Linked DNA regions of Pontimicrobium sp. SW4. The protein of the gene in region 2 interacts with the protein of the main gene of each other region in a pairwise test. Links are inferred from orthologs where the notes say so. Each region holds a gene or a part of one and is shown on either strand. Other genes may lie near its edges.

The links.
Region 1: the proteins of rimP (region 2) and rpsL interact in binary tests that used the Escherichia coli proteins (3 or more experiments, as listed by UniProt). The link is inferred for Pontimicrobium sp. SW4 from one-to-one orthologs.

What each region holds. Positions count from the first base shown.
Region 1 is NZ_CP157199.1:2,375,898-2,392,183, forward strand. Bases 187-3,096 are described here. They hold rpsL (30S ribosomal protein S12), read right to left. Parts: upstream 1,874-3,096; coding sequence 1,499-1,873; downstream 187-1,498. Other genes in these bases: fusA (elongation factor G), read right to left, coding at 187-994; rpsG (30S ribosomal protein S7), read right to left, coding at 1,001-1,477; ABGB03_RS11175 (hypothetical protein), read left to right, coding at 2,044-3,096. Outside these bases: more of fusA, read right to left, coding at 1-186; more of ABGB03_RS11175, read left to right, coding at 3,097-3,744; ABGB03_RS11180 (SusC/RagA family TonB-linked outer membrane protein), read left to right, coding at 3,863-7,027; ABGB03_RS11185 (SusD/RagB family nutrient-binding outer membrane lipoprotein), read left to right, coding at 7,041-8,489; ABGB03_RS11190 (SusC/RagA family TonB-linked outer membrane protein), read left to right, coding at 8,721-11,810; ABGB03_RS11195 (hypothetical protein), read left to right, coding at 11,879-13,345; 23S rRNA (guanosine(2251)-2'-O)-methyltransferase RlmB, read left to right, coding at 13,426-14,160; ABGB03_RS11205 (rhomboid family intramembrane serine protease), read right to left, coding at 14,157-14,903; ABGB03_RS11210 (replication-associated recombination protein A), read left to right, coding at 15,001-16,278; ABGB03_RS11215 (hypothetical protein), read right to left, coding at 16,275-16,286. UniProt on the Escherichia coli protein: With S4 and S5 plays an important role in translational accuracy. Interacts with and stabilizes bases of the 16S rRNA that are involved in tRNA selection in the A site and with the mRNA backbone.
Region 2 is NZ_CP157199.1:2,838,890-2,855,169, forward strand. What follows is about bases 1-2,904. They hold rimP (ribosome assembly cofactor RimP), read right to left. Parts: upstream 1,732-2,904; coding sequence 1,270-1,731; downstream 1-1,269. Other genes in these bases: nusA (transcription termination factor NusA), read right to left, coding at 25-1,257; ABGB03_RS13095 (DUF2723 domain-containing protein), read left to right, coding at 2,139-2,904. Outside these bases: more of ABGB03_RS13095, read left to right, coding at 2,905-5,441; ABGB03_RS13100 (polysaccharide deacetylase family protein), read left to right, coding at 5,442-6,083; ABGB03_RS13105 (thioredoxin family protein), read right to left, coding at 6,064-6,360; ABGB03_RS13110 (metallophosphoesterase), read right to left, coding at 6,505-7,731; ABGB03_RS13115 (GH92 family glycosyl hydrolase), read left to right, coding at 7,963-10,890; ABGB03_RS13120 (sugar MFS transporter), read left to right, coding at 10,895-12,208; ABGB03_RS13125 (GH92 family glycosyl hydrolase), read left to right, coding at 12,201-14,528; ABGB03_RS13130 (N(4)-(beta-N-acetylglucosaminyl)-L-asparaginase), read left to right, coding at 14,533-15,531; ABGB03_RS13135 (hypothetical protein), read left to right, coding at 15,775-16,062.

The DNA.
Region 1 (16,286 bases), 460 kb from region 2 along the record:
GATCGGTAGCAATTTTAAAAGCCAATGCAGCAAATGGTTCGCTTGCAGATGGCTTACGAATTTCTTCTTGCTCTGTCTCTGGATTAATTCCTACAATACCTTCTTTATCAATTGGAGAAGGTAAATAACGACATACAGCATCTAATAAGAATTGTACTCCTTTATTTTTAAATGCAGAACCACAAATCATTGGAATGATAGCCATATCCATTACGGCAGCTCTAAGCGCAGCGTGCACTTCGTCCTCTGTGATAGAATCTTCATCTTCCATGAATTTCTCTAACAAGTTCTCATCATAAGTAGCAACTTCTTCAATAAGTTTTGCTCTTAATTCGGCAGCTTCTGCTTTTAATTCTTCAGGAATATCGATAACATCAAAAGTAGCACCTTGTGTTTCATCATGCCAAACTATAGCACGGTTTTTTACTAAGTCTACAATACCTTTAAAGTCTGCTTCATCACCAATATTCATAACAATTGGCACAGCATTTGAACCTAGCATGTCTTTAACTTGCTGACAAACTTCCATAAAATTAGATCCTTGACGATCCATTTTATTTACAAATCCAATACGTGGCACTTTGTAGTTATCGGCTAATCTCCAGTTAGTTTCAGATTGTGGCTCAACACCATCAACTGCACTAAATAGAAATACTAAACCATCTAATACACGTAAAGAACGGTTTACTTCAACCGTAAAATCTACGTGACCAGGAGTGTCTATAATATTAAAGTGGTATCCTTGAGTTTCAGGTGTTGGTTGTGCATTTTCCAATGGAAACTGCCAAGTACAAGTTGTTGCTGCAGAGGTAATTGTAATTCCTCTTTCTTGCTCTTGCTCCATCCAGTCCATTGTTGCAGCACCATCATGCACTTCACCAATTTTATGTGAAACACCTGTATAATAAAGAATACGTTCAGTAGTAGTTGTTTTACCGGCATCAATATGCGCAGCAATACCTATATTTCTTGTGTATTTTAAATCTCTTGCCATATCGTATTAAAATCTAAAATGTGAGAATGCTTTATTCGCTTCTGCCATTTTGTGAGTATCTACTCTTTTCTTGACAGCAGCTCCTTCTTCTTTAGCTGCGGCTAATACTTCTGCTGCTAATTTTTGAGCCATAGATTTTTCGTTTCTTTTTCTTGAATAACTAATTAGCCATTTCATTGCTGTTGAAACTTTACGGTCTGGACGTATTTGCATTGGAATTTGAAATGTTGCTCCACCTACTCTACGACTACGTACTTCTACGTGAGGCATAACGTTTGATAAAGCATCTTTCCATATTTCTAAAGCTGTTTTTTCTTCGTCTGTGTTCTTTTCTTCCACAATATCAATTGCGTCGTAGAAAATTTTAAAAGCTACTGACTTTTTACCATCCCACATCATCATATTAACGAAACGAGTTACTAACTGGTCGTTAAATTTTGGATCTGGTAAAAGCGGTCTTTTTTTCGCTGCTCTTTTTCTCATGTCTTCTTCTTAAAGTTTAAATTACTTTTTAGGGCGTTTAGCACCATACTTAGATCTACGTTGCGTTCTACCTTCGACACCTGCTGTATCTAATGCGCCACGAACAATGTGATATCTAACTCCTGGTAAATCTTTTACCCTTCCACCTCTAACTAATACTATCGAGTGCTCTTGTAAATTGTGCCCTTCTCCTGGAATGTATGCGTTTACTTCGTTACCATTTGTTAACCTTACCCTTGCAACTTTACGCATTGCTGAGTTAGGTTTTTTTGGTGTTGTCGTATAAACACGAGTACAAACTCCACGTCTTTGAGGACAAGAATTTAAAGCAGCCGATTTACTCTTCTTAGTTATTTTGGCTCTTCCTTTTCTTACTAATTGTGAAATTGTTGGCATATATTTCTATATAATTTTATTAAACCCTCTCTTTAGAGGGCTGCAAAGGTAGAAATTTATATGAATAATTCAAATCTTAAATAATTAAATTTCAATCACGAGTGAAAATAAATTTTATCAAGATATTATTTGATGTTAATTTCCGTTAGTTTTATACTCAAAATTTTAGCTTGAATATCTTAAGACTTATTACTATTCTTTCCTTTTGTGGCATATTCTTTATTAATAGGGTACAGTCTCAAAACTTAAACTTAATAGTTTCTGGAAATTCTGATAACGAAACCAGAATTATTGATTCTATTGGATACAAGAAAGTATTTGTTAATTTTAAATTGCTACACGAAGAAATTGAAAACCTTAAAGATGGCTTGCAAAAAATTGGCTTTATTGAAAATCAAATTTTAGAAACAAATATAAAAGATGATTCTACATACCATAGCAATATAAGATTAGGCAAAAAATACAACACCATATATATACGCTACAATAAAAGTGATATCTATATAGATTATATTAAATCTTTATTAGAAAACTACAATGACTCTTATTTAAAAACTAGCATCACTAATGTTCCATACCTTCTTTCTAAGATAAATGCTTATTTAATTGAAAATGGATATCCATTTTCTTCTGTGAAATTAGACTATTTTAAAAAACATATTGACAATGAAAGCCTCGAAGCCGAATTAACAATAAAATCTAACGACGAAAGAACTATTGATAAAGTTGTGATTAAAGGCTATGAGAATTTTCCAAAATCTTATTTAAAACACTACCTAAAACTAAAACCTAAAAAAACTCTAAGTATAAATTCGTTAAAAGAAAAAGTTAAAATTTTAAATACATTACCATTTACAAACACAACTAGAGAACCTGAAATTTTATTTACTCAAGATTCTTCTACAGTATATTTATACTTAGAAAAACGCAAAAGCAATATTTTTGATGGCTTTTTAGGTTTTGGCACAAATGAAATATCTGGTAAACTTGAATTTGATGGTTATTTAGATTTAAAGCTCACAAATAACCTCAATTATGGTGAGTCCATTAATCTTATATACAAAAGCGACGAAAGCGAGCAGAAAACGTTTAATATAAATACTAAAGCACCATACATATTTAATTCACCAATAGGAGTTGAACTTAACCTTGAGATTTTTAAAAAAGATTCAACCTTTACAACTGTTAGTCAATCTGGTAATTTATTCTACCAAATTAATAATCAACAAATACTATATGCTGGTTTAGCTTCTATACAATCCAATAATTTATTAGAAAGTAACTCTTTATTAAATATTGAGGATTATAACTCAACCTTCTATAATTTACAATATCAAATATTTAAACCACAATACAATAATTTACTTTTTCTTAACAACTATAATTTTGATATTAAGTTAGCCTTTGGAGATAGAAAAAATAATGGAAATAAAGTCAATCAGACACTTTATGAAGTAAACACCTACAAAATTTTCAACTTAAATCAAAAAAACAGTGTTTATTTACGAATAAAATTGCAAGGGATTCAATCAGAAGATTATTTCGCAAATGAGCTTCTTAGATTTGGAGGTATAAATAGCATAAGAGGCTTCGAAGAAAATAGCCTATTAGCGACATTATACAGTTTTATTAACTTGGAATACAGATATAATCTAAGCTCTACAATATATTTACACACTATAACAGATGCTGCGTATCTCAATAATAGTATAGCAAACCTAAATGAAAAGCTATATGGATTTGGATTTGGAATTGGAATTCTAACCAAAGTAGGCTTATTAAAACTCAACTACGCAAACGGAAAAAATGAAAATCAAAAATTCAAGTTCTCAAACTCAAAAATTCATTTAAGTTTAAATGTCAAATTATAAAATAGTCATGATTTTCAATGATTAATTACAAATAAATTTGAAATTTTAATAAATAATAATTGGTTAATTAACTTTTTATTGTGATTTTTGGGCTTGACTAATTCAAATAAATTATAAAATGAAAACAAAGTTTAGTGGAATTTTAACGCTATTGTTAGCGTTTATTGTGCAAGTATCCTTTGCGCAAGAAAAAACTATTTCGGGAACTGTTTCAGATGAATCTGGAATGCCTCTTCCTGGGGTAAACATTATTGTAAAAGGAACAACTAATGGAACGCAAACAGATTTTGATGGTAACTATACCATTAATGCAAGTGCTGGTGATGTTCTTACTTTCACCTATGTAGGTCTTAAAACTGTTGAGCAAACAGTAGGATCTTCTAACACTATAAATGTAACAATGCAAGAAGATGCTGCGTTGTTAGATGAAGTAGTTGTTACAGCTTTAGGGATTAAAAGAGAAAAGAAATCGCTTGGTTATGCGCAACAATCAGTTGGTGGTGAAGAACTAGTAAAAGCAAAAGAAACTGATATTGCTGATGCTTTGGCTGGTAAAGTAGCTGGTGTCCAAATAGTAGGTAATAACAGTTCTACATTTGGAAACTCAAGCATTCGTTTAAGAGGTCAAACTGATCTTTTATATGTAGTTGATGGAGTTAGAGTGTATGCTATAAGTGACATTAACCCAGAAAACGTTGCAGATATTTCAGTACTTAAATCTGGTGCTGCAACAGCGCTTTATGGTCCTGATGGAAGAAGTGGTGCTATTGTTATTACAACAAAAACAGCTGAATCTGGTGTAGCTCAATTTCAAATTGATCAAGCTTTCACTATTAACCAAGTAACTAATTTACCTGAATATCAAAATGAATATGGTGGTGGATATAGCCAAACGTTTAACACGTTTACTTATAACCCTGCTACTGATCCTGCTGAATGGGCTGCTTTTGATGGACAACCTTATCCAGATTTCTGGGCAGATGAAAGTTGGGGTCCTAGATTAGACGGTACTTTAGTACGTCACTGGGATAGTTGGGTTCCTGGAACTCCAGAGTTTGGTGAATTAAGACCTTGGTCTCCAAGTAAAAATGATATTAATACTTTTTATGAAGACGCTTATACAAACAATACAACATTATCTTTTTCTAAAGGAGGAGAAGATTACAATATTAGAACGTCATTAACTTATGTTGAAGCAAACGGTATTATTCCAAATTCAAGCAATAAATCAACTAGATTTGCGCTTAATGCAACATATAATATCACAGAAAAATTTGAGTTTTTTGCTAACATAAATGTTGAAGATAGAGATATGCTTAATAACCCAGATCAAGGGTATGCTAACTTAGGATCTAACTTTAACCAATGGTGGCAAAGACAATTAGACTTTAAACGTTTAAAAAGATATGAGCGTAATGGTCAAGTAGTATCTTGGAATATTCGTGGCCCTAGAGATGCACGTCCTTTATATTGGGATATGCCTTATTTCCACTCATATGAAAACGATAACAACTATAGAAAAAATACATATTTTGGAAAAGTTGGTGGTACATATACCTTCAACGACAATTTCAATATTACAGCAGAGATTAGAAAAACTTTTAACTCATACAATACTGATGATAGAGGAACAACTAAGAGTTTATTAGACCCTGCTTTCTTTAGTGAAAGTCATAGTAGAAATGAAAGAATAGATTATTTCGCCATGGCAACTTATAGTGATGTAGCCTTAAATGGAGATATCGACTATAACGTTAATTTGGGTGTAGAAAAAATTCACAGAGATTTTAGAAGCTTAAATGCTAACACTGTTGGTGACTTAACAATTCCAGATTTTTATAATTTAGCTGGCTCTTTAGATCCTGTAGCTGCAAGTGGTGGTAAAAGGCTTCAAAAGAATGATGGTATTTTTGCCAAAGGATCGGTAAGCTATAAAAAATTCTTATATTTAGATGGATCGTATAGACTTGACTGGTCTTCTACTGCTAATCCAGAGGATAACAGAGTTGAAACACTTGGAGCTTCGGCTAGTTTCTTAGCACACGAAGTATTACCTAAAAATGATGTTGTAACCTTTGCTAAATTAAGAGTAGGTTATTCTGAAGCACCTTATTTCCCTGGCCCATATCTAACTCAAAATGTTTATACAGTTGGCTCTCTGTATCAAGGAAATGGTAGACTTGGTATTAATAGTAGACAAGAGAACCCAGACCTTAAAGGTGGTGTTAGATCAGAGTTTGAAGTTGGTACTGAATTCCGTTTATTTAATGGAAAAATTGGTTTAGACTTATCTTACTGGGATAGGACAGATGATCAACTACCAATAAATATTCCTTTAGATGGTGCAACTGGTTATTCTAATACAAATATTAATAGTGGTAAGCAAACATCTTCTGGTTTTGAAGTTGCATTATTAGGTGATGTAGTTAGAAATGATAACTTTACTTGGGAACTTGGTGTAAACTTTGCAACACTTAATAGATATGTAGATGCTTTATATCCAGGAATTGACTCTAGAGATTTAAGTACTTATACATCTAACATGAGACTTCAAGAAAGAGTTGGTGAAGAATGGGGTACTTTAATTGGTAGAGGTTTTGCATACGGTGCTAATGGCGAAATTATGTATCGAGCTGCTAGTGGTGGTCGTTATTTCTACAGTCGTCAAACAAACAAAAACTTAGGTAATGTATTGCCTGATTTTACTGGTGGTTTAACATCTAATATGACTTATAAAAACTGGGACTTAAGTTTAGGATTTGACTTCCAAAAAGGCGGTAAATACTACTCTAGAACTGAAAGATATATGGATCATTCTGGTTTATCTGCTAAAACGGCAGGTCTTAACGATAAAGGTAACCCAAAAAGAGACCCTGTAGCTTCAGGTGGTGGTGTACACATCGTTGGTGTATTAGAAACTGGTACAGATGCTAACGGACAACCAACATCAGATGGTACTGTTGTAGATGCTTATGTTGAAGCACAAGATTTATACAACCTAGGTAACTTAGGTAACATCTACGAAAACAACTTACACGATGCATCTTATATTAAATTAAGAAGTGTGAAGTTAAACTACAACTTCGAGAAAGATTTTGTAAGCAAGTTTAGTTTAACTGCTGCATCAATTGGCTTCTTTGCTAATAACGTTTGGTTAATTGATTCTGAACTTAATTGGGTAGATCCTTCAGAGCTTGAAAGACGAGGTGGAATAAACTGGGCTGAAGCTGGTACACTTCCTCAAACAAGATCGATGGGAGTTAACTTAAGACTAACATTCTAAAAAACTAAGAAAAATGAAGAATACAATAAAAAACATAGCATTATTAATATGCGTTACTATGTTCTTTAGTTCATGTGAAACTATTGATTATGGTACTACAAATGACAACCCTAGTGGGCCTACAGCCCCTGTGACTTCACAGTTGCTTACGTCTGCTCAGGCTTCTATACCAGCAATTGCTGTAGATGAAAAAGCTATTCTATATATGCAACACATTACTCAAGGACAATATCCTGGGTCATCTCGTTACGAAACGTTAACTGCAAGTTATAATGGTTGGTATACTGGACCTATGCAGAATCTAAATGAAATTATTAAACTTAACGAAGATCCTGCAACTGCGGCGGCGGCTCTAGCATATGGAGCTACAGAAAATCAATTAGCAGTTTCTAAAATATTAAGAGCATATTACTTGCAGTATATGACTGATAGATGGGGTTATTTGCCTTGGTCGGAAGCATTCCAAGGAGTTCAAAGCCCTCAACCAGCTTTTGATTCTCAAGAATCTATTTACAACTTTATGTTTGCTGAAGTAGATGCTGCATTAGCAATGATTTCTAGTGGAGCTGGACCTCAAGGCGATGTATTATTTGATGGAGATATGGACAGATGGGCTGCTTTTGGAAATAACTTAAAAGCACAAATGGCTATGAGAATTTCTGATGTAAATCCAACTTTAGCACAAACTAAGTTTGAGCAAGCTGTTGCCTCTGGAATGTTAATTACAGATAACGCTGATAACATTGAATTCAATTATGGGTCTGATGAAACAAGTGATAGTCCATGGGAAGATAACTTCCAAACTCGTGAAGATTATATCTTGTCTGTAACAATGATTGAAGAGCAAAGAGCTAACTTAGATCCGAGAATGTTTGAATATGCAGAAGAAGCTAGAGATAGTGTACATCCTTCACCTAACTTCCCAGGAGGGATAGATGCAGGTTATGTTGGAGCACCAAATGGAGCAGTAAATGGTAATGTACCTGATTACTCTTTCATTACAAGTGATATCATTTATGAGAAACAATTCCCATCTCCTTTATTTACTGCTGCTGAAACGCATTTCAAAATGGCTGAAGCTGCAATGAAAGGATGGAATGTTGGTGGTGGTACTGCTGCTGCACACTATGACTTAGGAGTTCTTGCTTCTATGGATTACTGGGGAGTAGATACAGCTGACGCTGCGGCTTATCTTGCTGCACACCCTTATGTTGGAATTGCAGAAATTGCTTATGAAAAGTGGGTAGCATTATATTTACAAGGACCTGAAGCTTGGGCTGAGTGGAGACGTTTAGATCTTCCTTTACTTACACCTTCGCCTTTTGCAAGTACACAACAGATCCCAACTAGAGATGCTTATGATGCAGCTATAGAAAGCAACAACAAAGCAAATTATGACGCTATGGTTGCTGCGCAAGGTGCAGATAACATTTACACTAAACTATGGTGGGATGTAAACTAGTTTATTAAAAAACTTTGTTTTATATAAAAAAGGCTCAACAAATTATGTTGAGCCTTTTCTTTTTTTACAAATAAATACAATTGTTAAACACATGTGTTGTAAAATATTTCAACTAAAAAGATATAATTTACAGGCTAGAAAGTTAAAAAAGTTAAAATAACCCTAATAATAATTGCTTTTTTAACTTTTTATTATGATTTTTGGCTTAGACTAATTCAAATAAAATATAAAATGAAAACAAAGTTTAGTGGAATTTTAACGCTATTACTGGCGTTTGTTGTGCAATTTACCTTTGCACAAGGAAAAACAATTTCGGGAACAATTTCAGATCAATCTGGAATGCCTTTACCTGGAGTTAACATTATTGTAAAAAACACGACTAACGGTACTCAAACTGATTTTGATGGTAATTATACTATTACTGCCAATGTTGGTGATGTATTAGTTTTTACCTATGTAGGATTAAAAACTGTTGAGCAAACTGTTGGAGCTGCAAATACGATTAATGTTACAATGGAAGAAGATGCTGCCGTATTAGACGAAGTAGTAGTAACTGGTGTGGCAGGAGCTACATCTAGAAAAAAACTATCGGTTACTGTAGCAAAAGTTAGTACTGAGCAAATTGAAAAAGTACCAGCTGGTTCTGCAGCTAGTGCGCTTCAAGGTAAAGTTGCTGGTGTCTCTGTAACAAACTTAGGTCGTCCTGGACAAGGAGCAACTCTTCTTCTAAGAGGTGCAGCCAATTTTTATGGTTCGCAAGCACCATTAGTATTATTAGATGGTGTATTTGTTGAAGGTGGTCTTGGAGATATAAATGTTGATGATATTGCATCTTTTGAAATTGTAAAAGGAGCATCTGCTTCATCTTTATACGGGTCAAGAGCTGGAAATGGAGTTATATCTATTACTTCTAAAAGAGGTAAACTTGGTAAATCTGAGATTACACTTAGATCAGAAGTTGGATTCTCTAAAATCAATAACTACATTGAAACTAACCAATCTCATGGTTACGAGCTAGCCTCAGATTGGGAACAATTTAAAGGGCAATACACAAAATATGAAGGTGTAACCTATCCAGCTGGTTACCAAGGTGTATGGGCTGCTTCAGGTGTAAACGCAGTTACTGGTGGTAGAATTGAATCTGCCGATGGTTATTCTGACAACCCTTATGGTGTATACAACAATTTTCAAGATGCATTCTTTAAAAATGGTATTAACACAACTAATTATGCTTCTATTTCTAGTGGTAATGATAAGTCTCGTGTATTCTTTTCTTCTGAAAACACAGAAGCTGAAGGTGTTTTAGAAGAAACTGATGGATATACTAGAAATGGTTTACGTTTAAATGCAGATTATTATTTTAATGACTGGATTAAATTTACAACGAGTAACGCATTCATAAAATTAAATGATAACTCTCCAGGTGGTGGAAATGACATTTATAGAACTATTGCAAGACTAGCACCAGATGCACAGCTATTTGTTGAGAACCCAGATGGGCAACCTTATTGGTATAAGCCAGATCCATGGGAATCTGAAATTAGTAACCCATTATATAATTTATATGTAAGAGACGCAAAAGCTAAGCAACAACGTTTCTTAGGGTCTTATAATTTAAACTTAAGATTAACTGATGCCGTTACTGCTGAATTGGAATATGCATTTGAAAGCAATAACTATCGTTTTACAAGGCATAATAAATATGAAACATATACAACAACTGGTGACCCTATAGGATTTGGTTACAGTGAAGGTTCTTTGAATAAAAACAGTTCTTTTGAGTTATCTCAAAAAGCGCAAGCAACAATAAACTATGCTAAAACTTTTGGTGACCTTGAAGTAAAAGGTAAATTAAGTTATTTATTAGAAGATAGAGCTTATGAACAAGTGTCTGCTTCTGGTCAAAATTATTTATTTAGAGGTTTACCTACTTTAGATAACTTTGCTAATGCAGATATATCTGCTTCTTCAGACCAAAATGCTGAAAGAGCACAAAACATGTTTGTAATTGGTGGTTTAGTATATAAAGATCGCTATATTATTGATGCCTTATTTAGACGTGATGGTTCTTCTTTATTTGGAGCTAATGAAAGATGGAACAACTATTATAGAGTTTCTGGAGCCTATAGAGTTACTCAAGATATAGAAATTCCAGGTGTTCAAGAATTAAAGTTAAACTTTGCGAGAGGTACTTCAGGACAACGTCCAGGATTCTCATGGCAATATGAGCAAACGGCTCTTGGTGGAGGTTCTTTATCAACAAATAGAATCAAAGGTAATCCAGATTTAAAACCGTCATTAACAACAGAGAATGAATTTGGTTTAAACGCCTCTTTCTTAGATAGATTTACTTTAGAAGCTGCATACTCTAATCAAGTGTCAACAGATCAGTTTATGCTTGTTAGTTTATTTGCTCCTGCAAATGCTGGAAAAAATAGACAATGGCAAAATGTTGGTGATTTGGAATCAAATACTATTGAGGTGTCTTTAAACTCTCAAATTATTGATACTCCAAATGTGAAATGGGACTTAGGTGTAAACTTTACAACGGTTGATTCTAAAATTACTAAGTTAAACGCTCCTGAACAACAAGTAGGGCCTAGCGGTTTATTCTTATTAAGAGAGGGTATTGAATATGGTTCTATGTATGGTAGACGTTTTGTTACAGACTTAGCAACTATGGCTAATCAACTACCTTCAGGTATGTCTATTGGAGATTATAGTGTAAACAGTGATGGTGTCGTTGTTGAAACATCTCAAATTGGTACTACTGGTGAAGCTGCAATTATTGAAGTAGATGCTAACGGGACTCCTGTTTTTGAAAAAATTGGTAATCAAAATGCAGACTTTAACGTAGGTATTGTATCAAATTTCAGCTATAAAAAGTTAGATTTCTATATGCTTTGGGATTGGAAACAAGGCGGTGATATTTATAACGTAAACGGACAATGGACTACTATTAGTGAGAGAAACGCAATTGTTGATCAAGCTGGTAAGCCAGATTCTGAAAAGAAAACCAGAGTATATTACGGTTCTCTATACGATGTTAACCAAAATAACGCCTTTTGGGTTGAAGATGGTAGCTTTGTAAAGTTAAAAGAGGCTTCTGTTTCTTATACATTTGACTCTAAACAAATTCCTTTCTTAAGTTCACTTAAAGTGAGTTTAATTGGTAGAAACCTTTTAACGTTTTCTGACTATAAAGGTTGGGATCCTGAAATTGCTAATTATGATGGTGGTACACAACAGTACTACAGTGTTGATTATGGTGTTTACCCTAACCAATCATCATACTCAATGTCAGTTCAAATTAAATTCTAAAAAAAATTGCAATAAGACGCAACCTTTTTAAAAAGGTTGCATCTTATTATAAAAACAAACATACTATTATGAAAAAAATAATTAACATATTTTCTTTAGCTGCACTATTAGCTTTTGGAGTGTCGTGTGACGACTTCTCTTCAGATTTAGGTGTAGATAACTTAGAAAATCCAAATGATGACATTTTAACATCTGATCCTGTTGCCTTAGCTGCAACTGCTGATGGTGTAGTAAGAAACTTATTTATGACGTCTCACAGTACAGCTTCGCCTGCTGCAGCATTTGCTACAATGGCGGACATCACTAGTTGCTCTTGGGGTAACTTTGGTATGAGAGATTTATCTAGTGAGCCTAGAGTAGCGTTTAATAATTCACCTGCTTACGGTAACAATGTTACAAGATCTTATTTTAATTCCATGTATTCAGTACTGTCTGATGCTAATACTTTAGCATTAGCAGTAGAAAATGGAACTGAGTTTGATAATCCTGAAAAAATTCTCACCATTGCAAAGTTTGCTCAAGCTACAGCTATTGCACAACTAGCAATAGTATTTGATCAAGTATGGTTATCTGACGAAACTGGTGTTGTAGCTGGAACTGGTCTTGAAGGTGCTTCAGACTATGCTACAGCAATGACCTTTGCTTTAAATAAATTAGATGAAGCTATTGCTATTGCTTCTGCTAATGGAATTACTTTTGATGAAGCTATCATCCCTGGTGGTGCTGGTGTAAATGCTGTTAAATACATGAACAGTCTTGGTGCTCGTTGGTTAGTGAGTAACGTAAGAAATAGTACTCAAAAAGCTTCAATCGATTGGAACAGAGTATTAACTTATACACAAAATGGTATTACTGAAGATTTTGAAATCTATATGGATGATGTTACTTGGTACGATTTAGTTCCAAAAACATATTTAGTATACCCAGGTTGGGCAAGAGTTGATATGAGAGTTATTAATATGATGGATCCTTCTACTCCTGCTTATTGGGAAGATGGTGTAACGTTTCAAGCTGAATCTACGTCTGCTGATGCGCGTTTAGCAACTGATTATGGTTACTTATCTTCTAATAACTTCCGTCCTGAAAGAGGTCAATATCACTACAGTAGCTATCGCTATAGTAGATATGATGACTATATCACGTATTGGACTATGAATGTAGTTGAATATTCAAAATCTGAGAATGATATGTACATGGCTGAAGCATTAGTAAACAAAGCTGCTCCAGATTTAGCTGGTGCTGCCGCTGTAATTAATGCAGGAACTAGAGTTACTAGAGGAAATTTGCCTCCTGTTGCTGCAGATGCTCAAGAGATTAAGGATGCTATTCACTATGAAAGAATGGTTGAGTTTGCATACACAGCTCCTTATATTGGGTTCTGTGAAATGAGAAAAGAAGATCTTTTACAAGCAGGTACTTTATTACATTTCCCTGTACCTGGAAGTGCATTAGAATCTATTCCTGCTGAATACTATACTTTAGGAGGCACAGAAGGTGTTGCTGGTGAAGATTATTCAACTGGTGGTTGGAGATAAGAAATAAAAGATATTTCATATAAGTTAACTCCTCTAAACAATGTTTAGAGGAGTTTTTTATTTTACCTACTTTTGCATTCATGGAAAAAGAAACAAAAATTTTTGGGATTAGAGCAATAATTGAAGCTATAAATTCTGGTGAAACAATTGATAAAGTCTTTATACAGAAAGGGCTCAAAGGCGAACTCTTTTTTGAGCTAGATAAGTTACTTAGAAAATACTCAATTAACACATCTTATGTCCCTCTTGAAAAGTTAAATAGGCTTTCAAACAAAAATCATCAAGGTGTTGTTGCACAAATTTCACCTATAGAATTTCATGATTTAGAGACATTAGTTTTAGATGTTATTGAATCTGGGAAAAACCCATTATTCTTACTGCTAGACCAAATTAGTGATGTTAGAAATTTTGGCGCCATTATTAGAACAGCAGAATGCACAGGAGTTAACGGCATAATTATTCAAAAAAAAGGAGGCGCTCCAATAAATGGTGATACGATTAAAACAAGTGCTGGAGCAGTTTTTAACATACCAATATGTAAAGTTGATCATATAAAAGATGCTATGTTTTATTTACAAGCATCAGGAATTAAAGTAATAGCTGCAACTGAAAAAACGAATGATACCATTTATGATGTATCCTTTGTAGAACCATGTGCTATTATCATGGGATCTGAAGGAAGAGGAATAAACCCTTCAGTTTTAAAATTAGTTGACGACAAAGCAAAATTACCAATGCGTGGAGAAATAGGTTCTCTTAATGTGTCTGTAGCTTGTGGTGCCTTTCTATACGAAGTAATTAGACAAAGACTTTAATCATTATTTCTGCGCCTAAGATGGTACGTTATTTTAAATCTAGGCTTATTATCCTCCTCTACTATTTCTGACTCCTCTGGTAAGTTTTCAATAAAATTTCCATTTTCATCAAAATGTTTTAAGAAAGGATCGTCATCTTCATTATAATTTGGTTGTTCCCAAGCATATTTTTTAGGCTTTGCAATCGACTTTCTGAACAATAATGCAAAAACAAATCCTATGATTAGTCCAGATAAATGTCCTTCCCAAGACACCTTTTCTTTAATTGGGAATACATACCAAATCATAGAACCATAAAGAAAGACAACCAATAGCGATAAAGCAATAAGTCTAAAATGCTTAGCAAAAATGCCTTTAAAAAGTATGAAGCTCATAAGGACATAAATCAATCCACTTGCTCCAATATGATAAGATGGACGTGCAATAAACCAAGTAAGTAAGCCAGAAAACAATATACCATAGCCTATAACTTTCCAGGAAATCTCTCTATAGAAATAAAAAAGAGCCACCGATAACACAAAGAGTGGAATAGAGTTATGATACAAATGCTCCATACTTCCATGAACAAATGGACTAAAAACAATGCCTTTTAAGCCACTTAAGGTTCTAGGGTATACTCCTAAATCATTAAAACTGAATCCAAATCTAACTTCAAACCAAAAAATCAACCATAAAATCATTACAAAAGCTAATGGAAAGCCAACGACTCCAGTTGTATATTTAAATTGATCTTGATTGTTCATGGTTCTTTTTAGTCGTTATTAATCAAATAACTAACCAAAGCTATTGATTATGAAACTTTGTCATTAAAATAATAAATAATTGACTTAATTTTACAATATGAATGAACCTTTAGCAGAACGTTTAAGACCAAAAATCTTAGAGGATTATATTAGTCAGTCACATTTGATTGGTACTAATGGCTCACTAACAAGTTCAATTAAGCAAGGAATTATTCCCTCTATTATACTTTGGGGACCACCAGGAATTGGAAAAACTACGTTAGCACACATCATTGCGAATGAATCTAAAAGACCTTTTTACACTTTAAGTGCTATTAACTCTGGAGTGAAGGATGTACGCGAGGTAATTGATAAAGCAAAACAAAGCGGAGGCTTATTTACTACAAAAAATCCAATTTTGTTTATTGATGAAATACATCGCTTTAGTAAATCGCAACAAGATTCTTTGCTACAAGCCGTAGAAAAAGGTTGGGTAACTCTGATTGGAGCAACGACAGAAAATCCAAGTTTCGAAGTTATTCCTGCATTGCTATCTCGTTGTCAAGTCTATATTTTAAATTCTTTCGACAAAAACGATTTAGAGAGCCTTTTAAAGCGCGCTGTTGAAAAAGATGACATTCTATCCAAAAAGAACATAATCATCGACGAAACGGAAGCTCTATTACGTCTTTCTGGAGGTGACGCTAGGAAATTGTTAAACATTTTCGAACTAATCGTTAATTCTTACGATTCTGACAAAATTATAATTACCAACGAAGCCGTTTTACAGAAAGTTCAAAACAACACAGTTCGTTATGATAAAACCGGCGAACAACATTACGATATTATTTCAGCATTAATAAAATCTATTAGAGGTAGTGACCCAAATGCTGCTGTTTATTGGTTGGCAAGAATGATTGAAGGTGGTGAAGATGTAAAGTTTATTGCTAGACGATTATTAATCCTTGCTAGTGAAGATATTGGAAATGCAAATCCAACGGCATTAGTTATTGCCAATAGTACCTTTCAAGCGGTTTCAACTATTGGTAATCCTGAATCTAGAATTATTTTAAGCCAATGTGTTACATATTTAGCATGTTCACCTAAGAGTAATACAGCTTATAAAGCCATAAAAGATGCGCAACAATTGGTACAAGAAACTGGCGATTTAAGTGTGCCACTTTCCATAAGAAATGCGCCAACAAAGCTCATGAAAGAATTAGGTTATGGCGATAATTACCAATATGCGCATAACCATGAAAATAATTTTGCACTTCATGAATTCCTTCCAGATGATATATCTGGTACTAAACTCTATGATCCAGGTGAAAACTCAAGGGAAAAAGGAATGCGCGAGTTTTTAAAAAATCGTTGGAAAGATAAATACGACTATTAAAACTTAAT
Region 2 (16,280 bases):
AAACACCTAATATATAATAATTTTTTATTCTTCAAATTCTTCTTTCAGGATTCTAACAACTTCATTAATTGTTTCTTCTTCAAGATCGGTACGTTTTACTAAATCATCCACATCTTGTTCTAGAACACTTTTTGCAGTATCTAAGCCTACTTTTGCTAATTCTTCAATAATCCATGGGTCGATTTCATCAGAGAATTCAGATAATTCAACATCTTCTTCTACTCCTTCTCTAAATACATCGATTTCATAACCTGTTAATTGACCTGCTAATCTAATGTTATGTCCTCCTCTACCAATTGCTTTACTTACTTCTTCTGGCTTTAAAATCACCTCAGCTCGTTTAGTTTCTTCATCAATTTTGATTGAAGTAATTCTAGCTGGACTTAAAGCTCTTGTAATAAATAGTTGTAAATTATTAGTATAGTTAATAACGTCTATATTTTCGTTCCCTAACTCTCTAACAATCCCATGTATTCTTGAGCCTTTCATACCAACACAAGCACCTACTGGGTCTATTCTGTCATCATAAGAATCTACTGCTACTTTAGCTTTTTCACCAGGGATTCTCACAACATTCTTAACCGTAATTAAACCGTCAAATACTTCAGGAATTTCTTGCTCAAACAATTTCTCTAAAAATATAGGTGCAGTTCTAGACATAATAATTGCTGGCTTATTTCCTTTTAACTCAACACTTTCAATAACACCTCTAACATTTTCTCCTTTTCTAAAGAAATCTGATGGGATTTGCCTGTCTTTAGGTAAAATTATTTCGTTGCCCTCATCATCTAATAAAATGATGGCTCTATGACGAATATGATGTACCTCTGCAGTATAAATTTCTCCTATTAGATCTTTAAATTGCTTATAGATATTCGTATTATCATGTTCATGAATTTTAGAAATTAAATTTTGACGTAATGCTAAAATAGCTCTACGACCTAAATCTATAAGTTTTACCTCTTCAGATACATCTTCACCAACTTCAAAATCTGGTTCAATTTTACGTGCTTCACTTAAAGAAATTTCTTGATTTGGCTCTTCTACTTCACCATCTGCAACCACAATTCTATTTCTCCAAATTTCTAAATCGCCTTTATCTGGATTAATAATAATATCGAAATTATCATCATCACCAAATTTTTTCTTTAATGCATTTCTAAAAACATCTTCTAAAATCGCCATTAAGGTGACACGGTCTATTAGTTTATCGTCCTTAAATTCTGAAAATGACTCAATTAACGCAATATTTTCCATAATTATTCTGGATTAAAATTTTATCTTAACTTTTGCTTCTGTTATATTTTCATAAGGTAATGCTACTGTTTTTTCTACAGTAACTTTTCCTTTTCCTACTGCTTTTGGCTCTCTGGCTTTCCATGTAAGCACAATGTTTTCTTCATTAGCTTCACTTAAAACCCCTTCATATTTTTCTCCATTAGTTTTCACTTCTAGAGTTCTGCCAATATTCTTTTTATATTGTCTTTTATGTCCTAACGGTGTTGTCGCTCCAGCCGAAGCCACTTCTAAAGAAAAATCGTGTTCCTCTCTATCTAAATTATGCTCGATGGCTCTGCTAATAAACATACAATCTTCAACAAGCACCCCATTGTCACCATCAATAATTATCTTAATGGCGTTTGCTTCTGAAATATCATAACTCAATAAAAACAAATCTTGTCTTTCATCGAGTGCAGCATTTAATAATGTTTGAACAGTGTCTTTGAACATTTTTTAGTATAAAAAGAGGGGACTTCTCGTCCCCTCATTTATTCTTTTTTCTTACAACGCTGCAAATATACAACATTATTATTGATTTTTACAAGGGTTTTTGCTCGATTTACTCAAAAAGCTAATTCTTTGTTCTGATCATTGTTAGAAACAAAAAAATCCAACATAATGTTGGATTTTTGTTGGCCTACTAGGGCTCGAACCTAGACTCTTCTGGACCAAAACCAGACGTGTTGCCAGTTACACCATAGGCCATTCTCTTATTTTGAGGTTGCAAATTTATAACAAAGTTTTATTTGCACAAGTATTTTTAGAAGAAAATAATATGAAACCCTTAACGTTTACTTAAAAATAGCCTAGTGTAATATTTTTATTATTAAATTCGCCATTAGTAACAAACAACCATTATGACACAAAACAGCTTCAAAAAATGGAATTCCATTTTAGGTTGGATCGCTTTTTTAATAGCATTTATAACGTTTAGTTTAACCGTAGAGCCCACAGTAAGTTACTGGGATGCTGGAGAATATATACTGACTTCGTCAAAATTACAAGTTGGTCATCCACCTGGAGCGCCCTTTTTTCAAATGCTTGGAGCTTTTTTCTCAATATTTGCATTAGAGCCATCTCAAATTGGATTAATGCTTAATATGATGAGCGCTGCAGCAAGTGCATTTACTATTGCATTTATGTTTTGGTCTATATCGATACTTCTACAAAAAGTAGTTGTTAAAAACAACACCATGTCTTTAAGTCAAGGGCAAGCTATACTTGGAGCTTCATTGGTTGGTAGTATTGCATTTACGTTTACAGATTCTTTTTGGTTTAACGCTGTAGAAACCGAAGTATATGCCATGGCAACTATGATTATGGCATTAATGTTTTATTTAGGTCTTCGTTGGGAACAAGATATGCATAAGCCTAGAGGGAATAGATGGCTTGTTTTAATATCATTTATTGTTGGTTTATCATTTGGAGTTCATTTTATGGGCTTACTGACTATACCTGCTATTGGACTTATTTACTTCTTTAAAAATTATAAAACAATTACTATAAAGAACTTCATACTAGCAAATGTAACTGTAGTCGCTATTTTGTTGTTTATATTTAAGTTGTTGGCACCAAATATTTTGCGCTTTTTTAGTGCCTTAGAAATATTTTTTGTGAATAGTATTGGCCTACCATTTAATTCTGGTTCAATTATCGCAGGACTATTAATTGTAGCTGCTATATACTATGGATTAAACTATACACGTAGAAAACAGTACAAACATATAAATACAGCTATTTTATGTTTAACGTTTGTAATATTAGGTTTTTCATCATGGTTAATGTTACCAATTAGAGCTAACGCCAATGTTGTTATTAATGAAAATAATCCTTCTAGCGCAAGAGAATTACTAGCTTATTATAACTTAGAACAATATCCAAAAACATACTTGTTTTATGGTCCCCAGTTTACTGAGCAATATTCAGGACAAGACGAAAATAATCCTTATCGCGACGATAAGCCTAAATATGAAAAAGACTTAGAAAAGGGGAAATACGTGATTGTAAATAATTATAAAAATGCTACTTATAATTTCAATTCCGAACATGCATCTATATTACCTAGAATGTGGAGCGGCGAACATGCCGAAAACTATATGATGTATACAGGGTTTTTGGACTTTAAAATAAAGCCTGAATACCAGATGAGTAATGAAGTAAGAGCTTTGGTAAATGATTTTAGATCGAGAGTGCAAAATGGAGAAATCGATTATGAACAATACTCACAGTTTTTAAGTCAATATGGTCAGCAACTCCTTGATATAGAAAAGCCATCCTTATTAAATAATATTGCCTATATGCTTGAATATCAATTAGGCTACATGTATTGGCGTTATTTTATGTGGAATTTTACTGGAAGACAAGATGACATCCAAGGAAAATATGATATGCACGGTAATTGGATTAGTGGCATCAATTTTATTGATGAAATCCATCTTGGTATGTCTCAAGATAATCTGCCAAGTGACGTCTTAAATAATAAAGGGAGAAACACCTATTACTTCTTACCATTAATTTTAGGATTAATTGGTTTATTCTTTATGTTTAATTCCGATAAAAAATTATTCTGGATTATGTTGGTTTTTTTCCTGTTTACGGGACTAGCTATCCAGGTTTATACAAATGTTCGACCATTTGAACCTCGAGAAAGAGATTACTCAGTTGTTGGATCTTTTTATGTATTTGCTATATGGATTGGTTTTGGAGCTTATGCTTTTTACGATCTACTTTCAAAATTCACAAAACATAAGCTTTTAGCACCAGCTGTAACTTTAATATGCTTGATTTTAGTACCAGGTATTTTAGCAGCAAACAATTGGGACGACCATGATCGTTCTGGAAAAGAAACGGCAAACTCAATGGCTCGTAAATATCTGGAATCCTGCGCCCCAAATGCTATTTTATTTAGTATTGGTGATAATGATTCGTTTCCGTTATGGTATTTACAAGAAATTGAAGGCGTACGAACGGACGTAAGAGTCGTGAATACAAGTTTGTTTCAAACAGATTGGTATATAGACCAAATGAAGCGTAAAGCTTACGAGAGTGATCCTATTCCATCACAATTAACACATGACCAATACAAATATGGAACAAGAGATGCATTAAGAATAGAGCAAAAACTTCCTGATTCGGTGTCATTAAATATAAAAGAAGCTTTAAATTTTGTGACCAGTGATAATGCAAAAGCTAAATTCAAATATGTAGCCCAACAGGATGGTTGGGATACTAGTATCATGCGCTCACAAGATCTAGAAGCCAATTATCTCCCAACAAGACACTTAAGAGTTCCTGTTGATAAGGAATCTGTACTAAAAAATGGCATTGTAAAACCTAAAGACGCTGACGAGATTGTGCCGTATATTGATTTAACAATCACTGGAAATGCCTTATATAAAAATCGCTTATTAATGTTGGATATTGTCGCCAACAACAATTGGGAACGTCCAATATATTTTACAGGTGGTGCTTTTGGTGATGACGATTATATTTGGATGAAAGACTATTTACAGCTAGATGGACTATGCTATAAATTAGTCCCTATAAAAACCCCTGTTGATAGAGCTAATCCTTTTGATATGGGACGAGTTGATCCAGATTTAATGTATGAACAAGTAAAAAACTGGGGCTGGGGAAATAGTGGAGAAGATATTTACCATGATGTTGAGACAAGAAAAAATGGAATTTCTTATCGTGGTAATTTAGCACGTTTAATTGAAGCACTTATTAATGAAGATGAATTAGAAAAAGCTGAAGAGATTGCAGATTTAGCTATGGAAAAAATGCCTGTGGATGAGTTTGGTTTTTACACATTGCTCGAACCATTTATTAGTGCTTATTATGAAGTTGAAGCTAATGATAAAGGGCGACAATTATACAAAGATGTCTCCATCAAATATCAAGAAAGCTTAACTTATTTTAGTGCTTTATCTCAAGAAAAACAAACGCAATATATTGATGAAATATCTACTGATATAGCTAGATATAGGGGATTAATAGATGTGTTAATGCGATACGAAGAACAAGCATTTGTAGAAGCTGAAATGCAAAAGTATAATAACTTTATTAGATTATTTACTGGTGAAACTGAAGAGTTTGACAGACAAGACGCAGATATCCCAACAGATACAACCATTGTTCCTATTGATAGTAATGAATAAATGAACTTTACTCCAATAACAACTCCCAAGGTTGTTAAGGCACTTTTCCCAACATTGACTTGGAACATATCCACATCAAAAAAGGATATGTATTTAACCTTTGATGATGGTCCAACACCAGAAATCACTCATTGGGTATTGGAGACATTAAAACAGTTTAACGCAAAAGCAACATTTTTTTGTATTGGAAAAAATGTAGAACAACATTCTAATATATTTCAACAAATAGTTAAAGATGGTCATGGTATAGGAAACCACACTTATAATCATGTAAAAGGATGGAAAACAAAAACTAAGGATTATCTTGATGAAATTGTTCTTTGCGAGAAAGCCTTTAAAACACAGAATTATAAAAGCGAAAAACTATTTAGACCTCCTTATGGACAAATACATCCAAAACAAATAAATAAGCTTCAAGAGCAAGCGTATAAAATTGTTATGTGGAATGTGCTTTCGATAGATTGGGATAATTCTCTAACTGAAGAAATATGTTTAAAAAACGTTGTAAATCATGCTAAATCAGGAAGTATTATTGTATTACATGATAGTGTTAAAGCTTCTAAAAACATGAAATATATACTTCCAAAAATATTAGAATATTTTACAGAAAAGGGATTTACGTTTAAACGTATTCCTGGATAAGACCTATTAAAGTATTGGCATCTTGCTCGCCACTTTGACGCCATTTCATCTCACCATCTTTGTAAATAATTAAGGTTGGCAATCCCTTAATACGTAAAGCGTCTGCAAGGTCTTGATTTTTTTCAACATCAATTTTAATAACCTTGGCTTTATCTCCTAAAGCAGCAGCTACGTCACGTAAAACTGCATGCATTGATACAGATTGCTCATTCCATTCTGTAAAAAAATCTAACAAAACTGGAATATTTACATCTATTAATTCACCAAACTTTGACATACTTTAAAGTTTTAAATCAAATGTGCTTATACAAACCTACGTATTTTTTTTATACTATGCTTTAAATCAAGCATTCTATTAAGTTCACTCTTACTTATTTATAAAAATAAGTATTTTCGTAGTAAATATAATATTTCCGTACAATTACACATTATTTACACCCCTTTTTAACTCTATTACTGTTATTTCTGGCCAAATACCAACACGTCCAGGATATGCCAAAACTCCAAACCCTCTATTTACATTAATATATTGACCTGCTTCTTTATAAATTCCAGCCCAATATTTATAACGCCATTTTACTGGACTCCACTTAATCCATCCTGGGATTTCAATACCAAATTGCATACCATGCGTATGACCACTTAAGGTTAAATGATAATGATAATCGTCATCTATAACTTGATGTTCCCAATGCGAAGGGTCATGACTCATTAATATTTTAAAATCATGACTATCTACTCCTTCACTTGCTTTCTTTAAATCGCCTTTTTGTTTAAATCCTTTCCCCCAGTTCTCGACCCCAACAATCGCAATTCGTTGTCCGTTTTTTTCAATGAATCGACTTTCATTAAGCATTAAATCAAACCCTATATCTTTTTGAATGTTTCTTAAGTCTTCTAAATTTTGCTGCTTTTTTTCGGCTGAATCCCAATCTACATAATCACCATAATCATGATTTCCTAAAACTGAATAAATACCATCTGTGGCCTTTAGCTTTTTAAAAGTGTCTTTCCAAGGCAGCATTTCGATAGCTTTATTATTAACCATATCTCCAGTAAACAAAATAGTGTCCGATTGTTGCTCATTAATTAAATCTACAGCGTAAGAAACCTTTTCTTTATTATCAAAACTACCACTGTGAAGGTCACTTATTTGGGTAATCTTATAACCATCGAAAGCTTCAGGTAAGTCTTCAAAATATAAAGTGTATTTTAATACTTTAAAATTGTATTTACCTTTATACATTCCATATAAAAGCGATGTAAATGGTATAGCAGCAAGACCTAAGGCTAGCTGACTAATAAATTTTCGGCGTGATGGTAAATAAAAATTCTTGTTTGTAGAAAACACTTTATTATATATAGCTAAAACACTTCGAAAAATATCTTCACTAAACATAATAGGTACTACGACTATTTTTAAAGCCAAAAGCGTTAATAAAAACCCAAAAGCATAACTTTTTTCTAGAGATAAAACCCTCCCATCGCTAGTTTGTGTAAATTGATAGATAAAGTTTCCAACAACAATAATAGATACCAAAACATGAAAATAATGTATCCATTTATTTTTTGTTACGGTTTTAATTGCCTGAAAAGCATAAAAATCTACTATTGTATAGATTGCAACAAAAATTAACCACTTTATCATTTTATCTTTTCCTTATCAGTACAAAAATAACTCCAAAACTTATTTTTAATAACCCTTTTAGCAAACATTAACAATATCAGATCATAAAGAGTTGCAAACTGAAAACATGACAGTTAAAAGTATTATTTTTTTCTATCAACTGACACCCAATATTCTTTTTTGACCTTGCTTTTTTTTATTTAAGATTAGCTAAGTTTTATTATCTTTCAACTTCTATTTCAAAAAACACTAATGAAACAATTTTTTTCCTCCCTCTGCTTTATCCTGATATTATCTAGTTGTCAAGAAAAAACAAATATTCCTTCTGCAAAAAAAGACAAAAACCTTATCTCTTATGTCAATCCATTCATAGGAACAGGAGGCCATGGTCATACCTATCCAGGAGCAACCTTGCCTTTTGCCATGATGCAACTCTCTCCAGATACACGTTTAGATGGATGGGATGGTTGCTCAGGCTATCATTATTCCGATAGCTACATTTACGGTTTCTCACATACACATTTAAGTGGCACAGGAGTTTCCGATTATGGTGATATTCTCTTAATGCCAACAAACGAAGTTATTTTCAATGATGGTGCTGATGGGGAAAAAGGCTATCGTGCTCATTTTAGTCATGACAATGAAGTGGCAGAACCTGGCTTCTACAAAGTGTATCTAGACTCCACACAAATTGGTGTTGAACTCACTGTTTCAAAAAGAAGTGGTATTCAGAAATACCAATTCTCAGAAGGTTCTAAACAAATTGTGATACTAGATTTAGAACATCGTGATGAAGTACTAGACTCTAAAGTAAACATGTATTCGAACACAGAAATTGGAGGGCACAGACATTCCAAAGCTTGGGCTACAGATCAATATCTATTTTTCAATATGGAGTTTTCGAGACCCTTTAAAAACATGACTTTTCTCAACGATGTTAATGAAGGAAAAAAAGTAAAAGTAGCTTTTGAGTTTGACCCCTCAGTAAGTAACATCCTTGAAATCAAAGTTGGTATTTCACCTGTTGATGAAGAAGGTGCTCGTAAAAACCGAAGGGATGAACTCGATGGAAAATCATTTGAACAAGTAAAAACCGAAGCTCAAAACATTTGGGAACAACAACTCGAAAAAATTGTGGTTGAAAGTGATAATGATGATTATAAAACCAACTTTTACACATCGATGTATCATGTGAGTATTGCTCCAAATCTATACCAAGACGTGGATGGCAGATATAGAGGTATGGATTTAGAAATTCATGAAACTAAAGATTTTGATTACTACACAGTCTTTTCACTTTGGGACACCTACAGAGCTGCACATCCATTATATACGATTATTGAACAAGACAGAACGAATGATTTTATCAATACGTTTTTAGCAAAATATGACGAAGGTGGCATCATGCCTATTTGGGATTTATCAGCTTGTTATACAGGTTGTATGATTGGCTATCATGCAGTCCCAGTCATTGCAGATGCTTATTTAAAAGGATTACGAGGTTATGATATTGATAAAGCTTTTGAAGCCATGAAGCACTCGGCTAATCAAGATAAATTAGGTCTGGAGTCTTATAAATCACTTGGTTATATTCCTGTAGAATTTGAAAGTGAGTCGGTGTCTAAAACCCTTGAATACGCTTACGATGATTGGACCATTGCTCAAATGGCAAAAGATTTAGGCAAAGATGATGATTATAAAACTTTCTCTGAAAGGGCACAGTATTACAAAAACATTTTTGACCCAGCCTCACAGTTTATGAGAGGTCGTTTCAGAAATACTTGGTTTGCACCTTTCGACCCTTACGAAGTGAATTTTAATTATACCGAAGCCAATTCATGGCAATATAGTTTTTATGTGCCTCAAGATATTTCAGGATTTATGGATTTGCTTGGAGGAAAGGATAAATTAGAAGAAAATCTAGATGAATTATTTACTGCTGAAGCTGAAACTTCTGGACGTGACCAAGCAGATATAACAGGTTTAATTGGGCAATATGCGCATGGTAACGAGCCAAGTCATCACATGGCCTATCTATACAATTTTGTGAATAAGCCTCACAAAACACAAGAGCGTGTTCATCAAATTTTAACCGAATTGTATCAAAATGCTCCTGACGGAATTTCGGGAAATGAAGATTGCGGACAAATGAGCGCTTGGTATATTTTGAGTTCTATGGGATTTTATTCCGTTACACCTGCATCGAACCAATACATTATAGGTACACCATTATTTCCTAAAGCTACTATTAACTTAGAAAATGACCAGCAATTTACTATTGTGGCTCATAATATTAGTGATTCGAATAAATACATTGAAAGTGCCACTCTAAATGGAAAACCTTTAGAAAGAACATTCATATATCATAATGAAGTTGTTGAAGGCGGAACCTTAGAATTTCAAATGACAAATACGCCTTCAAGTTGGGGAACTAAAGAAGGTCAAGAGCCTAAAACCGAAATCAAAGACCACTTAATTATTCCAGCGCCTTTTATTGCAAAAGGTGATGTAGCTTTTAAAGGCGAAACAGAAGTTGTTCTTGAAAATGTAGACAAAAACGCAACTATTTTTTACAAACTCGGAGAAGATGATTATAGAAAGTATGAAGTACCTTTTACTATTTCTGAACCTACATCATTAAGTGTTTATTCTGAAAAGGAAGGCGTCAAAAGTTCTACCATAAGCACTCAATTTTACAAAATAGACCCAAACATTTCTATTACATTAGAAACCGAATACGCTAACCAGTATAATGCTGGCGGCGATGATGCACTAATTGATGGCATCGTTGGCGCAAGGGATTTTAGAACTGGAACTTGGCAAGGCTATTTTGACGAAGACATAGTTGCGACTGTTGATTTGGGAAGTGAGAAACCAATCAATATCATTTCAGTCAATTTTTTAAAGGACCAACGCTCATGGATATTTTATCCAACTGAAGTTGAATGTCTAGTTTCAAAGGATGGAAAAAATTTCAAATCCATTGGGAACTTTAAATTTGAAGAGATTACACCATCTGATGAAGTTGATATAAAAAAAGTTGAATTTAAACTATCAAATAGCAAGTATCGTTATGTAAAACTCATCGCAAAAAAATTAGGACAACTTCCTGAATGGCATTTAGGCTATGAACATGATGGAAGAAGCTGGTTGTTTGTAGATGAAATAACAATAAATTAAAAACATGAACCAACCAAAATCTTATCGTTCCTCATTCATTCTGCTAACCACACTATTCTTCCTTTGGGGATTTATAACGGTTTTAGTCGATTCTTTAATTCCGCGATTGCGTGAGCTATTTACACTAACCTACTTTCAAGCAGGTTTAGTCCAATTTGCTTTTTTTGGAGCCTATTTCTTGCTGTCTATTCCAGCAAGTTATATTTTATCTAAAATTGGGTACAAAAAAGGGATAATTCTTGGTTTATTAACGATGGCAGCTGGTTGTTTATTATTTTATCCTGCAGCCTCCTATCGTGTATTTGGAATTTTCATGTTAGCTTATTTTATTTTAGCTGGAGGTATGACCATTTTACAAGTGGCTGCCAATCCGTTTGTGGCGGTTTTAGGTAGTGAAGATGGTGCTTCAAGCCGTTTAAACTTATCACAAGCTTTCAACTCCCTAGGAACGGCCATTGCTCCTGCAGTTGGTGCTTTATTTATTTTGAGTGACACCATAAAAACCGAAGATGAAATTGCGGCTTTAACCGAAATAGCAAAAGACAGCTATTTAGCTTCCGAAGCTTCTGCGGTACAAACGCCCTTTTTAGGATTGGCTTTGTTTATTGGACTCATTGCAGTCGTTTTTCTTTTTGCAAAGCTCCCAAAAATGATAAGCGAAACCGAAACAGGAACCTATGCTGAAGCTTTTAAAAATAAAAATTTAATGCTCGGTGTGCTTGGTATTTTCTTTTACGTAGGTGCCGAAGTTGCCATTGGTAGTTATTTAGTGAACTACTTTTTAGATATGAATTTGGTAGACGTCATTAAGGAAAATGGATTGATGAAATCTATTGCTGAAGGTATTCTTAATTCAGGTATAACTGAAAATGACAATAAAGCCATTGTTGGCGTATTTGTGACCTTCTATTGGTCCGGAGCAATGATTGGACGTTTTGTAGGCTCATATCTCACACGAATAATGAAGCCAGGTAAAGTCCTTGGTATATTCGCAACCATTGCTATTCTTTTGATTCTTATTTCTATTAGCACAACTGGTTTGGTGAGTATGTGGAGTATTTTGGCAGTAGGATTATTTAATTCCATTATGTTCCCAACCATTTTTACTTTATCTATTGATGGTATTGGCGAATTAAAGCCTAAAGGCTCCGGATTGTTATGCACAGCTATTGTTGGTGGCGCATTAATTCCACCTCTGTATGGTTATTTAACAGATCAAATAGGATTTAAAACAGCTTTGTTCTTTATTATCATCTGTTACTCATACATACTCTGGTTTGGTTATAGAAATTCAAAAAAATCTGTTCAACATGCATAAAAAAATTGCATTCATCCTATTACTTGGAATTGTTTTCAATTGCAAAAATGAAACCGCTTCTGTTGAAAAAATAATAACAAATTCATCTGAAACCGATTATACGCAATTTGTTAATCCATTCATAGGCACCAGTAAAATGGGACATGTTTTTCCAGGTGCAACAGCGCCTTTTGGAATGGTACAATTAAGTCCGCAAACCAACTTTGAAGTCATGCATAATGAAAATGGTAGTTATAATACTGAAACCTATGAGTATTGTGCAGGTTATCAATATCGTGATTCGACTATAATTGGATTTGCACACACCAATTTTAGTGGTACAGGCCATTCCGATTTAGGAGATTTCCTAGTTATGCCAACTATTGGGAATTTGGTACTTGATCCATTAGAAACAGAGCAAGGTAACAAAGGCTTTTACTCTGTATTTTCACATGATAATGAAGAGGCCTCTCCAGGTTATTACAAAGTAAATTTGGATAGTTATAATATAAAAGCCGAATTAACGGCAAGCGAACGCGTAGGATTTCATCAATATACCTTTCCGGAATCTGATGATGCACACATTATTTTAGATTTGGTTTACAACGTGTATCATCACGACAATAAAAATGTGTGGACCTTTATTCGTGTAGAAAATGATTCCCTTATTACAGGATATAGACAAACTAAAGGTTGGGCAAGAACCAAAAAAGTGTTTTTTGCGATGCAGTTTTCTAAACCTTTTAAAAGCTATGGCCACAAAAAATACGATGAGATTAAATACGATGGGTTTTACAGACGCTTCAAGCAAGATGAAAATTTCCCAGAAATGGCAGGAAAGGATATTCGTGCTTACTTTAATTTTGACACAGAAGAAGGTGAAAAAATCAATGTCAAATTTGCCTTATCTCCAGTAAGTTCAGCTGGAGCATTGAAGAATTTGGAGGCTGAAATTCCACATTGGGATTTTGCGAAAACCAAAGAAGAAACCAAAGAAAAATGGAATAAAGAACTTTCTAAAATTGAAGTAAAGACTTTAACAGAGGCCGATAGAACAACGTTTTACACTGCCATGTACCATACCAATCTATCTCCTATTTTATACGAAGATGTAGATGGACAATATCGTGGACTAGATCAAAATATCCATCAATCAGAAGGGTTTACCAATTACACTATTTTTTCACTTTGGGATACGTATCGCGCGCTACATCCTTTGTTTAACATCACACAACCTGAACGCAACAATGACATGATAAAAAGCATGTTAGCTCATCACGATGAAAGTGTTCATAACATGCTACCTATTTGGTCGCATTATGCTAATGAGAATTGGTGTATGATTGGCTATCATGCTACCTCAGTGATTGCTGATGCAATGGCAAAAAACGTAGGTGATTTTAGCCATGAACGCGCTTTACAAGCATCAGTAAATACGGCAAATGTTAGATATTTTGATGGATTAGGAGAATATATCGATTACAAATATGTTCCAGACGATTTAAGTCATTCATCTGTTTCAAAAACCTTAGAGTATGCCTATAACGATTGGTGTATTGCCCAAATGGCAAAACAAGTTGGAAATACTTCAACGGAAGAAAAATTCATGAAACGTTCAGAATATTACAACAATGTTTACGACCCAAAAATTGGGTATATGCGACCAAAGCTTTCGGATGGAAATTTCAGAAAAAACTTTGACCCAATGGACACACATGGACAAGGCTTTATTGAAGGTAACGCATGGAATTATGGCTTATATGTGCCACAAAATATTGATAAAATGGTTGATATGATGGGAGGCAAAGAACGCTTCACTCAACATTTAGATTCTTTATTCACAATGGACATCGATGAAAAATATATTGAAAAACACGAAGATATTACTCGTGATGGAATAATTGGCAATTATGTGCATGGCAACGAACCAGGACATCATATTCCCTATTTATACAATTGGACAGGTCATCCTGAAAAGACCCAATCTCGTGTACGCATGATTATGGACACTATGTATGGTCCAACTGTTGAAGGTTTGTGTGGTAATGACGATGCAGGACAAATGAGTGCTTGGTACATTTTTAGTAGTTTAGGATTTTATCCTGTAACACCTGGCTCTGCTGATTATGCTTTAGGAAGTCCTTCATTGAAAGAAGCTAAAATCCATTTAGACAATGGAAAGACTTTAACTATTAAAGCCAATAATCAAAGCAAAGACAATGTATATGTGCAAAGCGTTTCTATAAATGGAAAAGCCTTAAAAGACAACTTATTGTCGCATTTGGATATTATGAATGGAGGTGAAATCATATTCGAAATGTCAAATCAACCAAAAAAATAATATTATGAAACGTAGAAACTTTATAAAAAACGCATCCTTAACAGGAGTTGGCATTACAGTAGGAGCTTCGGCAATAGCTTGTAATGAACAAGAAAAATCATCTTCAAGCGAAGTCACATCAATTGACAAATCAAAATTCCCTATTGCTATTTGTACATGGGGATTTGCAGAAGCTAATGCCAAAGCAGGTGAGGCATTATCAAAAAATTTATCGGCTTTAGATGCAGCCATAGAAGGTGTTGCAGTTGAAGAAGAAAATATAAAAAATACAACCGTTGGTAAAGGCGGCGCACCAGATAGAGATGGCAACGTTACGCTTGATGCATGCGTTATGGATTCTAATGGTGATTGTGGTTCTGTGCTATGTGTTGAGAATATTACTAACGTTGCAGCTTTAGCCAAAAAAGTGATGGAAGATACGCCTCACGTAATGCTAGCTGGAAAAGGTGCTGAAGAATTTGCCTATACACAAGGATTTAAAAAAGAAGAACTTTTAACAGAAACATCAAAAGAAGCATGGGTAAAATGGAAAGAAACTTCTAAATACCAACCAATTATTAATATTGAAAATCACGACACTATTGGTATGGTTACCATGGATAAAGATGGAAATATTGCTGGTGCATGCACCACTTCTGGATTGGCTTATAAAATGAAAGGGAGAATTGGTGACTCACCAATAATTGGGTCTGGATTGTTTATAGATAATGAAATTGGTGGTGCTGTTGCCACAGGAATGGGTGAAGAAGTTGTAAAAACTGTCGGTAGCTTTTTAATTGTTGAATTAATGCGTCAGGGAAAATCACCACAGGAAGCGTGCGAAGAAGCTATTAGTAGGATTGTCTCTAAAGATAATCGTTATAAAGATTTCCAAATTGCATATCTAGCAATGAATAAATTAGGTGAAATAGGATCTTATTGCATTCACAAAGGATTTACATATATGAAATATCATGATGGTGAAAATAAAAATATCCCATCAGATTATTATAATAAAGCGTAAGTTTTCATTTATAGTGTTATTCCTACAATTGTGATATGTTTATAATTCGATGAATGGTTAAATTACATCTATTAACGACCAAATGTGCATTTACTAAGATTAACGGCAATAGCAAAAAACGCACTTCATCGATGTTTTGCTCAAAATGATACAATTAAACTAGTTTTCTTTGCATTTCGACAAAAATTTAGAAAACTAACTCATTGTGTGTCTTTACTTTGTCTCAGAATCAAACCCCAAGTTATGAACAGAGTATTAATAGTAATAGCATTTTTAATCGTTCCTTTTTTCGCTTCTGCACAAAGCGATATTAAGATTGAAAAAACCGAAGTTAAAACTGAGGTAATAGCTGAAATCGATGTTAAATCTGAAATCTTTCAAGAGCTTGCTATTAAGAGAGTTGATCCTATAACAATTAATCCAAAAAGACAAAACTTAGACCTTAACTTTAAAAAGAGTAACGATATTATTAGCGTTAAGGCATATATAAAGAGCTTACAGTTAAAGCGTAAAGCTACTGTAATAAGTTAAATTTTTCATTTTAACTAAATAGTCAAATAGCAAAAAAAGCCTCTGAAAATTCAGAGGCTTTTTATTTATAATTTGGTTATTTTAATCTACATAATTCAGGAATCATTGACCTTTTACGAAGGTTCAAGCGCCTCCATGAATGGCTATTGAGTAGTTATTCATTTCAAATTATTTAATGGCGAAAAATACAAATTGCAATCCAAATAACATCCATGAAA